Regions from separate parts of the Priestia flexa genome, predicted to be linked through region 1. Evidence: riboswitches for the same ligand, from Rfam matches in the RefSeq annotation. Region 1 holds a riboswitch; each other region holds the start of a gene.
What was found. A riboswitch is a leader RNA that binds a small molecule or an ion and turns the genes downstream of it on or off. The one in region 1 is predicted to bind S-adenosylmethionine.

Region 2: another riboswitch for S-adenosylmethionine. It lies ahead of LZP85_RS03430 (M20 family metallopeptidase); the one in region 1 lies ahead of LZP85_RS12380 (5-methyltetrahydropteroyltriglutamate--homocysteine S-methyltransferase).
Region 3: another riboswitch for S-adenosylmethionine. It lies ahead of mtnK (S-methyl-5-thioribose kinase); the one in region 1 lies ahead of LZP85_RS12380 (5-methyltetrahydropteroyltriglutamate--homocysteine S-methyltransferase).

The regions. Positions count from the first base shown of each region.
Region 1 is NZ_CP090431.1:2,396,985-2,401,750, forward strand. It holds gene LZP85_RS12380 (5-methyltetrahydropteroyltriglutamate--homocysteine S-methyltransferase) at 697-1,824, opposite strand; SAM riboswitch class I at 1,905-2,005, opposite strand; gene LZP85_RS12385 (hypothetical protein) at 2,245-2,487, shown strand; gene LZP85_RS12390 (NAD-dependent protein deacylase) at 2,517-3,248, opposite strand; gene LZP85_RS12395 (universal stress protein) at 3,261-3,659, opposite strand; gene pfkA (6-phosphofructokinase) at 3,974-4,766, opposite strand, start outside.
Region 2 is NZ_CP090431.1:675,397-680,162, forward strand. It holds gene LZP85_RS03420 (HAD hydrolase-like protein) at 74-745, shown strand; gene LZP85_RS03425 (aspartate aminotransferase family protein) at 1,475-2,794, shown strand; SAM riboswitch class I at 2,954-3,051, shown strand; SAM riboswitch class I at 3,151-3,255, shown strand; gene LZP85_RS03430 (M20 family metallopeptidase) at 3,326-4,528, shown strand; gene LZP85_RS03435 (protein-glutamine gamma-glutamyltransferase) at 4,620-4,766, shown strand, end outside.
Region 3 is NZ_CP090431.1:964,450-969,215, reverse strand. It holds gene LZP85_RS04890 (pyridoxal phosphate-dependent aminotransferase) at 1-984, opposite strand, end outside; gene LZP85_RS04885 (carbon-nitrogen family hydrolase) at 1,092-1,874, shown strand; SAM riboswitch class I at 1,967-2,134, shown strand; gene mtnK (S-methyl-5-thioribose kinase) at 2,232-3,404, shown strand; gene mtnA (S-methyl-5-thioribose-1-phosphate isomerase) at 3,417-4,463, shown strand; gene LZP85_RS04870 (hypothetical protein) at 4,603-4,766, shown strand, end outside.

The DNA of each region.
Region 1 (4,766 bases):
CAGTGTTCTAACACGAATCTTAAGTATAAATACTTTACACCTTTTATAAAAGACACTTCTATTTTTTACTTTTCACAGGCATATAAAAGCTTACAATAACACATATCACGCCTATCAAAAAGAGAAAAATAGGCATCTCACTTAAAAATACTGTTAGGTAATCACCTGCGTTTCTTGCGTGAATGGGAACTAAACTCAATTCCATGATAAGACTAACGAATGCAATTGCGTTTAAACAAATGCCTAACAAAAACAACCCTAGTCTACTCCTGATTCCCAATAAGAACATTCCTTTCACATATTCAGCTTTTACATTTCAATAATGACAGAATTTTCACTTATTATTACAGTATGAGTTCCTTAAACTACTTATCACTGATTATTTTTATTATATGAAGAAATAAACTATTCGACATTTGGTGTGTATAAAAAACCTTTAAGGCAATTGCAAGTCAACTCTGAAACTTAAGCATTCTGCAAGGTAAATACATCTATCAAGAATCTTTCGTTTCCTTAGCGTGACAGTTCGCTATCTTACCCAATAAATATTATGTTACCTGTAGATAATTTGCAGTTACGCTATCAATACACAAAAAAGCTGCATCATTTATAGACGCAGCTTTTTCCAATTTTACTACAACGAAAAGAAAGATCTAATTGGATTCTTATGTAAAATTAAGAAACAACTCTTATTCTTCAGTTAGCGCCCCAAATATCTTGAGCAATTTTAATGACGTGACTAATTTTATTCCATTGCTCTTCTTCTGTTAGTTCGTTTCCTTCTTCCGTACTTGCAAACCCGCATTGTGGACTCAGTGACAAGTTTTCTAGAGGAATAGATGCACTCGCTTCTTTAACTCTTTGTTTAATAACCTCTGCATCTTCTAATGTAGGAAATTTAGATGTTACTAGTCCTAATACAACTGTTTGGTTGTTACGTGTAAAACTTTTTAATGGCTCAAAATCTCCTGAACGATTATCATCATATTCAAGGAAAAGCCCATCTACATGCAAGTTAGCAAAAATTGCATCTGAAATAGTATCGTAGCCACCACTGGTAATATACGTAGATCTAAAGTTTCCACGACAAATGTGCATCGTAATGACCATATCCTCCGGCTTTTTAGAAATCGCATCGTTTAAGCAGTTGACTCTCGTATCAATAATATCTTTTACATCCATACCCAGCTTCTCAACAACTGCATCTATACGTTCTTCAGAAACAAAATCAATCCATGAAGTATCATCTAACTGTAAGTAGCGGCAGCCAGCATCATAAAAAGCTTGAATTGCTTTTTGATAAGCAACTACCGTGTCATGATAAAACTGTTCTCTATCCCCATTGTAGTAAGTATCCTCTTGAATTCGAGTGAATAACATGTTGGGACTTGGAATAGCAAACTTAGCAACTTGGCTTCCATCACCATATTGTTTAACAGCTTCTTTTAAAAATGTAAAATGTTCCAGCATATAATGATGGTTGAAATCTACTTTACCAACTACCTTGATTGCTTTATTTTTTGTTTTGGCACCTTTAAATTGACTAATATACTCCGTTTCAAACTCTTCTACACCATCTAGACCTGATAAGAAATCTAAGTGCCACCATGCACGTCTAAATTCTCCGTCAGTGATAGATTTAAGTCCCACTTCGATTTGTTTCTGGACAAGCTTTTCAATCTCCTGGTCCTCTACAGATTTTAAAGTCGTTTTACTAATCTGACCATTTGTATAGGCTTCTCTTGCTTCTTTGAGAGGAGTTGTTCTTAAAAAGCTCCCTACATGATCAGCTTTAAATGGAGCTTTCACTAATGTCTTTGTCATGGTTCTATTCCCTCTTTCTGTTCAAAATAAAAAACCTCTTCTTAAAGATAAGAAGAGGTTAATAGTCGTTATTGGTTCTTCTCCTATCTTCAAGCAAATTGCTACTGGAATTGGCACAGTACTTTAACAGTCTGTTGCCGAGGCTTCACAGGGCCAGTCCCTCCGCCTCTCGAGATAAGAATATTCAATTAATTAACTAGGGAAAATATTACACTTACTTTCTTAGTCTGTCAACAAGGAATTTGAAAAATCAGAAATAAAACATTTTTTATTCAGTATTCAGAAGTGGTTCATATCCTTTTGAGTTCATGAAAGATAGACCATGGTCAAACATATCGCGTCACTTTACTTGTCTACATCTATATAATATATGTTATAATCATGTGACCTAGGTTTTAAATAAGGAGGAACCTCACAAAGATGTTAGTTAAAGGATTACAACTATTAAAATATGCCTTTTTAATCGGAGCTGTGGTATACGGAATAATCGCTTTTCAGAACAGTGATTCTACCAACTATATTGCTTATTTACCATACATTCAATTAATGCTAAGTTTATTTTTATTTATTGAAGCTGTTTTGACGTTTAAAGAAAGCAAGTTGCATTCAGCGTTTTTTCTGGTCATTTCTGTGTTCTGCTTCGCTATCTATTTTGAAGTTTAAAAAAAGCACGCTGCCCATAGCGTGCTTTTTCACTTCCCACTCTTTAAAGCCGTTACAACTTCACCGATTGGGAGGTGTATTTGATTATCAAACACATAATCATAGTAAGTTGGCTCTTTATTAATAATGACCATTGGTACCTGACCATGTTTTCTAACTAATAAAGGAATTTGATTAATGGGTGTTACCTGCAAAGATGAACCCATGACAATAAATAAATCACTTTGTAAAGCTGCCTCTACAGCTTCTTCAAACCAGTGAATTGAATCTCCAAATAAAACTACATTGGGCTTTAGTGCCTCTTCACACGACGTACAGCTCGGTAATTCAACTTTGGTTAGAAAATTTAACCCAAACTCACTTCCACATTTTTGACAATGTGCTCGCTTAATTGTTCCGTGAATTTCATATACATTCGTGCTTCCTGCTTTCTGATGCAAGCCGTCAATATTTTGTGTAATCACATGCACGGTCTTTTCTTCTTCTAATTCTGCTATAAAGTAATGACCTGAGTTAGGTTCATATTCATCAAGCAGCTTCACACGAAAAATCTCTTTAAATAGCTCCCAAAAAAGTACCGGATTGTTCTGATAAAAAGAAGTGGAAATCACATCTGAAAATTCTAGGTTTTTTCGATACAATCCGTTTTGCGAGCGAAAATCAGGTATGCCCGACTCTGTACTTATTCCCGCTCCCGTAAAGACACAAATCCGACTTGCCTCTCCAATTCGTTTCTTTAACTCTTCAACTTGCATATTCATTGGCGCTCTCTCCTACTTTACAATCAATACGGGTATCTTAACATGTTGAGCAATTTTATGGCTCACGCTCCCCAAAAACATTTCTTTTACTGGATTTAAGCCTCGGCTTCCAACTACTACAACATCAAAGCGATTGTTGTTAGCAAATTGAATAATTGTTTTAGCAGCATCTCCATGAATAAACGTAATTTCATACTCTATATCAGATTTCTCTAAAACTTCTTGTGTTGTTTGGATACGCTTTTCTCTTGCTTCATCTTTTCCAAGCGTGTTTAACCTACTATCTCCTTCTACTGCATATATCACTTGAACAAAGCTTCGATCAGTTAATCTTGCTAGAGCAACCGCTTTTTCAGCTGCTCTAGCAGCGTGTTCAGACCCATCTGAAGCTAATAAAATTCGCTTAAACATGTCCTTCACTCCTTTTCTATCAATTATAACAGCTCTACTATTTTTTATTCCATTGAAGAAAGCGATATAAAAATTAAATTTTCTAAAAATATTTACGCTTTTGTGTTATACTAATAAACAGAAATGCTATACTAAATAAAAGGAATGATGGCATTATGGGGTTTGAGCTGATATGTACCTTTTGCAAAGGGCTTGGGAAAGTAATGATTATTCCTGGCATATTCTACACAAAAAAGTGTAAGCATTGTGAAGGTACTGGTTTGAAACTAAAAAAAGACGAAACTCCTCTATAAGAAGTCTCGCCTTTATATCGTTTAGATTGATAATTCTTTTGATAGTTGATACATACGCTCATCAATATGATGAGGTTCACCTAGGATTTCCATAATATTATAATCAACAATTTCATTTTTACGGATACCGATTGCACGCCCGCCTTTACCTTCCATTAATAACTCAACGGCGCGGCCACCAAAACGACTTCCTAACACGCGATCTTGTGCTGTTGGTGATCCACCACGCTGAATGTGCCCTAGAACCGTAACGCGAGTTTCAATTCCAGCAGCTTCTTCAAGCTGTTTTGCTACTTCGTTTCCTGTAGCTACACCTTCAGCAACAACGATAATACTATGTTTCTTACCACGCTCTTGGCCTTTCTTTAAACGATCTACCATCTCTTGGAACTCATCTTTCGCTTCAGGAATTAAGATTGTTTCAGCTCCTCCAGCTAGCCCTGACCATAGAGCAATATCTCCAGCATTACGTCCCATTACTTCAATAATAAAAGAACGTTCATGTGAAGTAGCCGTATCGCGAATTTTATCAATTGCATCGATAACAGTATGTAAAGCTGTATCGAAACCTAGAGTAAAGTCTGTTCCTGGAATGTCATTATCGATTGTTCCTGGAATACCTACACATGGAAAACCAAGCTCAGTTAGCTTAACAGCTCCCATGTAAGATCCATCTCCACCGATTACAACCAAACCTTCAATACCATGCTTCTTTAGGTTTTCAATACCTTTACGGCGTCCCTCTTCTGTTTTAAACTCTGGACATCTTGCAGAATATAACATTGTTCCACCGCGTTGAATGATATCACCAACA
Region 2 (4,766 bases), 1.7 Mb from region 1:
AAAGTTTAATTTACTTTTTATGGTATTATGAATAAGAGGTTAGGTTTTAATTGTGAAAAAGGGAGAGGGAGTAATGATACAATCACTGATTTTTGATATGGATGGAACGTTGTTTCAAACGGATAAAATTTTAGAGATATCACTTGATGATACCTTTAATCATTTACGTTTACTAAATGAATGGGATGCTGAGACGCCTATTGATAAATATCGTAACATTATGGGGGTACCTTTGCCGAAAGTATGGGAAGCTTTATTACCTAATCATTCGAATGAAATAAGAATGCAAGCCGATGCTTATTTTTTGAATAGATTAATTGAGAATATCAAAAAGGGCAAAGGTGCTCTATATCCTAATGTAAAAGAGATTTTTAGTTATTTAAAAGAGAATGGTTGTTCCATTTACATAGCTAGTAATGGCTTAAAGGATTATTTAGAAGCCATTGTAAGTTATTATCGTTTGGATAATTGGATTACTGAAACATTTAGTATTGAACAAATAGAAACCTTAGACAAAAGTGATTTAGTTAAAAAAATTATAAAAAAATACGATATAAAACAAGCGGCAGTAGTCGGAGATCGTCTGTCCGATATCAACGCTGCCAAAAATAATCATTTGATTGCAGTAGGATGTAATTTCGATTTTGCACAAGAGCATGAACTAGCTCAGGCTGATATCGTAATAGATGATTTAATTGAACTGAAAACAATTGTACCTAAAATAAATAATAGCTTATTTATCTAATTATCCTAAAAAGTTAGGTTTTAAATGATGAAACAGATTGGCTGGTTTAAGTCTGGTAGTGTACCAAGCTTAAATCAGCCAATTTGTCTTTTACTCGCATATAATTAATAAAATGCTAGTGTTTTAGAATGCTTCGTGCGACAAATCTATGTGTAAAGAGTTAATGATAAGTGGCAATGATGCAAAGCAAAGAGTATTTTTAAATTGCATACAGAGTGTAACCTCATCAAAGGTTTTCCCTATAAAAAGCCCGTGATTGGAATGGAAGATGCGACACTCCAGCAGGACTAGCGAGTCAGTTGAGACCCCGCAGTTTACGAAGAGGCTCAACGCTCGCCCTGCGGAAAGGGAGCAATCTGAAATGGAAATCATGCTAAGTAAAGAATGGTTTCTAAATTACACTAAGCGGAGAGCCCATTCTTAATAACTAAATAAGAACTACTAGTCACCATAGAAATTTATATATATGCAATTGATTTTTATAAAAATACATAGTAGAATAAAACAGAAATATTATTCTATCAAAGCTTTATCAGAAGTTTTAAAAAGAAAAAAAGCATAAAAATAAAAATAATCTATTTTATATACAAACCCTGTAGAGTCGTAGTCTATGATGGAGTCATCATTCCTAAAACACTCATTTACATCGGCATGCACATCATTTATCATAAAGACATCAAATGTTTTTAGAATATTTTTAATAATTTGTTAGAAAACAGGAGGATTACTATGTCAAACGATTGGAATCATCTATTTAACAGAATGCCTGAACTTTTAGCACCTACTATGGCAAAAGATCATCCAAATCTACCCGTTATAAAAGAAGAAGGGTGCTACTACTATGGATTAGACGGCAAACAATACCTAGACTTTACATCTGGAATTGCAACAACGAATGTTGGACATCGTCATCCAAAAGTTGTGCAAGCTATTAAAGACGGAGCTGATCAGCTACTTCATGGGCCTTCTGGCGTTATTATGTACGAGTCTATCTTAAGATTAGCTGACGAACTAGGAAAAGTTACGCCTGGTAACCTGGACTGTTTCTTCTTTGGAAACAGCGGTACGGAAGCAATTGAAGGAGCCTTAAAACTTGCTCGTCACGTAACAAAACGACCTTACGTCGTGTCATTCTTAGGCTGTTTTCATGGACGCTCAATGGGAGCGCTAAGCGTCACAACTTCAAAAAGTAAATACCGTCAGTTTCAGCAGCCTTCTGGCTTAACCTATCAAATTCCATATGCAAACCCAAAAGAATGTCCAGAGAATGTTGATGTGGATGCTTATTTTGAAGACAAGCTTGAAAAAGACTTTAATACCCTGTTCAAACATCAAGTAACGCCAGAAGAAGTAGCAGCTGTTATTTTAGAGCCTGTTCTTGGTGAAGGTGGATATATCATTCCACCAAAAAGCTGGATGAAAAAGCTTCGTGAAATCTGTGACCGTCATGGCATTTTACTCATTTTTGATGAGGTGCAAACAGGTTTTGGACGTACTGGAGAATGGTTTGCTGCACAGACATTTGACGTCGTGCCAGATATTATGGCTATTGCAAAAGGCATCGCTTCAGGCATTCCGTTAAGTGCTACTGTGGCTTCACAAGAGCTTATGAAAAAATGGCCTCTTGGCACGCATAGCACTACGTTTGGCGGTAATCCAATTGGCTGTTCGGCTGCGCTTGCTACACTTGAAGTGCTTCAAGAAGAAAATCTTCTCGAAAATGCAAAAGAAATGGGTGCTTATGCGCTCAAACAATTGGAGCTGTTAAAAGAAAAGCATTCGCTAATTGGAGACATCCGTGGAGTGGGACTTATGATCGGAATTGAGATTGTACATCCTGAAACAGGTGAACCCAATGGGGATGCACTATTTGAAATTCTAGACTTAGCTCTTGAACAAGGCGTTCTCTTCTATTTCTGTGGCAATGCAAGCGAAGTGATTCGTATGGTTCCACCTTTATCCGTAACGAAAGAGCAGATTGATGAAGGTCTTGCTATGCTAGATCAGGCTATTCATTTATATGAGCAAAAAGTTGCTATTAATGTATAAAAAGAGTGCTTAAAGCACTCTTTTTTGTTGGTCTAGTTATGATAGCGGTATCATATTGTTAGAAAGAAAAATCTTTTCAGAAAAGTCATTGACATTCCTTTGCTCAGCGTGTAACATAAGATTTAAGTTATCAACAATATTCTACAATATTCGACAAACTTCTTATCCAGAGAGGTGGAGGGACTGGCCCTGTGAAACCTCGGCAACGGACATTTGAACCGTGCCAACTCCAACAAGCAGTGCTTGATAGATAAGAAGAGAGCTGGTTCTTACTTACGTGATCCCAACCTCTTCTTACAGTCATTAAGACACTGTAAGTGGAGGTTTTATTATTTTATAACTACATACTGTACGTTTTCTTATCTAGAGAGGTAGAGGGACCTGGCCCTATGACACCTCAGCAACAGGCTGATTGCACTGTGCTAATTCCAGCAAGCGCTTAGAAGCTTGAACGATAAGAAGCAGGTTCTTTAGATAAGGAAGCTTCTTCTATGAAGCTTCCTTTTTATTTTTAGTAAATGGGGTGTAAGAATGAATTTACAGATAGAAAAGCTTAAAGAAAGCGTTATTGAGTATATTAACCAACAAGCTCAAACTTACATAGATACAAGTCATGCAATCCACGACCATCCTGAAATCGGAAATGAAGAGAAATTTGCATCTTATCTCTTATGTAAGCTGCTAGAAGAAGCAGACTTTGCCGTGGAACGCGGGGTAGCTGGACATGATACAGCATTTTTAGCAAAAAAAGCATCCGCAAGAAAAGGACCGAGAATTGGATTTCTTGCGGAGTATGATGCGCTTCCAGGGCTTGGACATGCTTGTGGTCATAACATTATTGGAACAACTAGCGTAGGAGCAGCGATTGCGCTTAGCCAAGTGCTTGACGAAATAGGAGGAGAACTTGTTGTGTTGGGCACCCCAGCGGAAGAAGGTGGACCGAATGGAAGTGCAAAAGGAAGCTTTGTAAAAGCGGGCCTTGTGCAAGACTTAAATGCTTGCATGATGGTTCACCCTGGAAAAGAAACGTGTATTACAGGGACAACGCTAGCTGTAGATCCTATTGATTTTGAGTTTTATGGACAGGCATCTCACGCAGCATCAGCTCCTGAAGAAGGCATTAACGCGTTAGATGCGGTTATTCAGTTATTCAATGGAGTGAACGCACTTCGTCAACATGTAAAGGATGATGTGAAAATTCACGGCATTATTACAGACGGAGGAACGGCTCCCAATATTGTTCCCGACTATGCAAAAGCGCGCTTTTATATTCGCGCACAAACGCGTAAAGAGTGTGATCAAGTGACGGAGAGAGTACAGCAAATCGCAAAGGGAGCGGCTATGGCAACTGGTGCTAAACTTAACGCATATTTCATTCAAAATAAAGTAGATCATATTCAGCTAAACCGCGCTTTTGATCGAGTATTTGAAGAAGTATTTACAGAATTAGGCGAAGACGTAGATACGGCGCATAAGCCTGGAATTGGCTCATCTGATGCAGGAAATGTTAGTCAAGTGGTACCAACCATTCACCCTTATATCAAAATCGGTGCTGAAACGCTGGCTTGGCACACTGATGAATTTCGTGAAGCAGCTAAATCTCCAGAAGGTGACAAAGGGTTACTTCAAGGGACAAAAGGTCTTGCTCTCATTGGCTTACGTTTATTAACTGAAGAGGACACGCTTTGTGCTATAAAAGACGAATTTACGAAGAAGCAGGCAGAGCTAGACTAGAATACACCTTTTCTTTCGTTCTCATAAAAGCTCTCTTTCACTCGTATGATAAAAAGAACGTAAGTGAAAGGGGGACGCACTTATTATTATTGTGCAGGGTCGTGCATTAAATATGAATGCAGTACCATATAGCATGCTTGAAGCTAATAAAGCACAGATTTTGAGAAAAATGGCTCAGTATCAAACAATTTATCGGTATGACAATATTATGCAGTTAGATTTTGAGCTGACTACCCGC
Region 3 (4,766 bases), 1.4 Mb from region 1:
CCACGCAAAAAACGACCCTGGTGGGGCTTCAACGTCCCATCCGATTTCACGCAGTCCATGAATGAGAACCTGGCGACGAGATTCATAGCGTTCGACTAGTTCATCTACGCAGTTCTGTGACTCTAGTAAAGCAACCGCGGCTGCTTGCTGTATTCCGCTAAATACACTTACAAATAAGTGATCTTGTAAAAGATTAATCGCTTCAATAACGCTTTCGTTTCCAACAGCAAAACCGATGCGCCACCCCGCCATATTATACGTTTTGGATAGCGTATAAATTTCAATGCCCACTTCTTTGGCACCTGGAGTTTGCAGAAAACTAATGGGCTTTTGACCGTCAAACCCAATTGCGCCGTACGCAAAGTCATGTACAATGCACGTATCGTACTGGCGAGCAAATTCAACCGTTTTTTCGAAAAATAATGCCGTAGCTACTGCGCCGGTCGGATTATTTGGGTAGTTTAAAAACATGAGCTTAGCTTTTTGCTTCACTTCTTCGCTTATTTCCTCGTAAACTGGTAAAAAATCATTCTCTTTTTTCAAGGGCATAGCTTCCATTTTCGCTCGTGCTAGCTCCACTCCTGACCAATAGTCTGGGTAACCTGGGTCGGGCACTAAAACTGTATCTCCAGGATTAAGTAAACACTGAGGAATTTCTACTAACCCAGCTTTGCCTCCAAACAAAATAGCGACTTCTTTTTCGGGATTTAGCTGGACACCGTATTCTCTTTCGTAAAACGCTGCTGCCGCTTTTTTCAAAAAAGCTTGTCCGCGAAACGGTGAGTACTTGTGGTAGTTTGGATTTTCACTCGCGTCTTGAAGTGCCTTGACAATATGAGGGGGCGTTGGCTGATCTGGGTTTCCTTGCCCTAAATTAATCACATCATGCCCTTCTTTTATTACTTTTGCAACTTTGCTAACAAGGGATGCAAAAAATTGTTTCGGTAAACTCTTCAATAGTTCTGATTGTTCAAACTGCTTCATGTGAACACCTTCTCAAAAAATTCTTGAAATTCTAGTCACAAATAATATATTGTAATAGTCAACTTGTAAAGTCATTTTTATAAAATAAATCAGGATGGTGAAGTTTAATGAGCTTAAAAGTAGCGTGTTTACAACTTGATCTTGCATTTGGAAACCCTAAAAAAAATTACGAGCATGCTGAAAAAAAAATGAAGGAAGCACTGCTTGAATCTCCAGATATTCTTATACTGCCAGAACTTTTTGATACGGCTTATGATTTACAGAACCTCGACGCTATCGCGGACTCAGAAGGTAAGCAAGCGACTAGCTTTTTCTCTGCTTTCGCCAAAACACACAGCGTGAACATCATCGCTGGATCAGTTGCTAAGAAAACAAAAAGCGGCGTTACGAATACAATGTATGTCTTTAATCGTGAAGGCCAGGAGGTCTCGCAATATAACAAGCTACACTTATTTAAGCTGATGAATGAGCACTTATTTCTACAACCAGGTGAAACCAAAAACATCTTTACGCTTGAAAACTCATTATGCGCAGGCGTTATTTGCTATGATATTCGCTTTCCAGAATGGATTCGCGTTCATACAAGCGCAGGTGCAGAACTCCTTTTTGTGGTTGCTCAGTGGCCCAAGCCAAGACTTGCTCACTGGAAAGCACTTCTAGTAAGCAGAGCCATTGAAAATCAATGCTACGTGGTTGCCTGCAACCGCTCTGGAGACGATCCAGCTAACACATTTGCTGGTCATTCGTTAATCATTGACCCTTGGGGAGAAATTATTGCAGAAGCAGGTGAAAATGAAGAAATACTAACAGCAGACGTTGATTTATCAACCGTAAAGGCAATCCGAGAACAAATTCCGGTCTTTACAGATCGTCGCACAGAATTTTATTAAATTTCGCTGTTGACATCCAAAAATTCACATGATACGATGTTCTCCAGAAGTTACTAATAAGTCAAACAAATCAAAATTAAATAATATCTTTACTCTTATCAAGAGTTGGCTGAGGGATTTGGCCCTATGACGCCCAGCAACCGACCGTAATACCATTGTGAAATGGAGCGCAGCTTTTTAGCGCTATAAAACAATTCGTTGTTTTATGAAGGCACGGTGCTAATTCCAACAGAAAGAGAAATCTTTCTGGCAGATAAGAGGTTTGAATGACAATCAAGCCTCTTTCACTCACCGAAAGAGGCTTTTATATGATTTAAAAGCCTCCGGTATACTTATTTTTTATGGAGGTAGATAACGATGACAACAACAACTTATACATATGAGCCACTAAATGAAATTACAGCGATTAGACTTGTGAAACAGCTGAAGTTATTTTCGGAAAGTGAAGCTCTTACAGCTCGTGAAATTGGTGATGGCAATTTAAACCTTGTTTTTCATATTGTGAACGACCAAACCAACAAGTCCATTATTGTAAAGCAGGCTCTTCCTTATGCGAAAGTTGTAGGAGAAAGCTGGCCTTTATCACTCAAGCGCGCAACGATTGAAAGCAATGCGCTCAAACAGTTTGGCAGCTTAACACCCGAACTCGTTCCAGACGTTTATTATCATGATGAAAACTTAGCTGTTACGGTCATGGAAGACCTGTCTCACCTAACAATTTCTCGTACAGGATTAATCCAAGGAGAAACATACCCACTTCTTTCAGAACATATCGGTAGATTTTTAGCTCATATTGCATTTGAGACGTCTGACTTTGCGATTAAGCCACAGGAGAAAAAAGAGCTGGTTGCTCAATATATTAACCCTGATTTATGCAATATTACAGAAGACTTAGTGTTTACAGATCCGTTTTTTGATTACAATACAAATGAATTTGAAGAAACGCTTCGAAGCGATGTAGAAAACTTATGGACAGATGAAGAAGCTAAGCTTGAAGTAGCTAAGCTTAAACAAAAGTTTTTAACAAGTAGCCAAACGCTTGTACACGGTGACCTGCATACGGGTAGTATTTTTGCTAGTGAGCGCGAAACAAAAGTTATTGATCCTGAGTTTGCATTTTATGGGCCCTTTGGCTTTGACTTAGGACAGTTTGTTGCCAATCTTCTGCTTAACACCTTGTCTCGTCCTGCTCAAAAACGCAGTGTACTTTTGGATCATATCACCAAAACGTGGGATGTTTTCCAAACAACATGGAACAAACTTTGGGTTGAGTCTAAAGTGGAACCGTTCGTTAAAAATCCAAACTATTCCGACTATATCTTACAACAAACGTGGACGGATGCTGTTGGCTACGCAGGGTGCGAGTTAATTCGACGTACAATTGGATTGGCGCACGTAGTAGATATTGATTCATTGCCTGATGAAGAGCGCTTAAACGCTCAAAAAGCAGCTCTTCGTTTAGGACGTTATTTACTAACTCATCAAACAGAAATTAGTGCACATGATTTTAAGAACTTGATTGAAGAATGAAAGGAGCCCAACATGACACACACTCTTACACTCCCTCGTTCAGTTGAATGGAAGGAAACGTTTATTTCACTGCTTGACCAGCAGCTATTACCAAACACAGTTGAATATATTAAGCTACATACTTTACAAGACGTATGGGACGCTATCGTTACGCTAAAAGTACGAGGGGCACCTGCAATCGGCATTACCGCAGCGTTTGGCTTAGCGCTTTCGCTTCAAAACTACGATGTACAGACGATTGAAGAATTCAAAAAAAAGCTGCAGGCCGACAAAGAATTTTTGGCGAGTTCTCGCCCAACAGCCGTCAACTTATTTTGGGCGTTAGAACGCGTAGTAAACAGCATCAATAGCGCCATTTCCATAAATGAGGCTAAAACACTTGTTATTCATGAAGCGATTCAAATTCAAGCGGAAGATGAAGCCACCTGCTACCGCATAGGTGATTATGCATTATCGCTGTTTAATAAACACGATCGTGTTATGACAATTTGTAATGCTGGCTCGATTGCCACAGCATATTATGGAACTGCTTTAGCGCCTTTTCATATTTCAAAAGAGCGTGATATTCCGCTGAAAGTATTTGCGTGCGAAACACGCCCCGTTCTCCAAGGGTCACGCTTAACGGCATGGGAGCTTCAAAAATCAGGCGTAGATGTGACACTTATCACAGATAGTATGGCTGCACATACCATTAAAACAAAAGGGATTAATGCCATTATTGTCGGAGCTGACCGTATTGCAGCTAACGGTGACACTGCTAATAAAATTGGAACATATGGGCTTGCACTTTTAGCAAAAGCATTTAATATTCCGTTTTATGTAGCAGCTCCAAAATCAACGTTTGATTTATCGATCGCATCAGGAGCAGAAATTCCAATTGAAGAGCGCTCTGCAAAGGAAATTACGCATATCGGTGATGTACAAGTTGCTCCAGACAATATTTCTGTTTATAACCCGGCATTTGACGTTACGCCAAGTGAATTCATTACGGCCATCATCACAGAGCATGGCATTATTCACTCACCTTCTGTCGATACAATTAAACTCGTACTAAACTAAAAAAGAGAGAATCTCAGGTTACAATGAGATTCTCTCTTTTTTGCTTTGTAACATAAATGTAACAGTAATTTATCATCTACCTACATATATTATAGTTAGTTTTATCATGTTAAGCGAAATCTGTATAGGAGGGGTAGCTATGACCAAACAAGAACATCCCGACTCAACCTGTAAAAAGCGAAAGCAGCGGGCACGAAAGGAGCAATTTCAGCTTTTAGATGTTACAAATCAAACCATTCAGCAAGATCATTCAGACGAAACGTTCACGTCCGTAGATGGTGTATTTGTACAAGGGGAAGGATG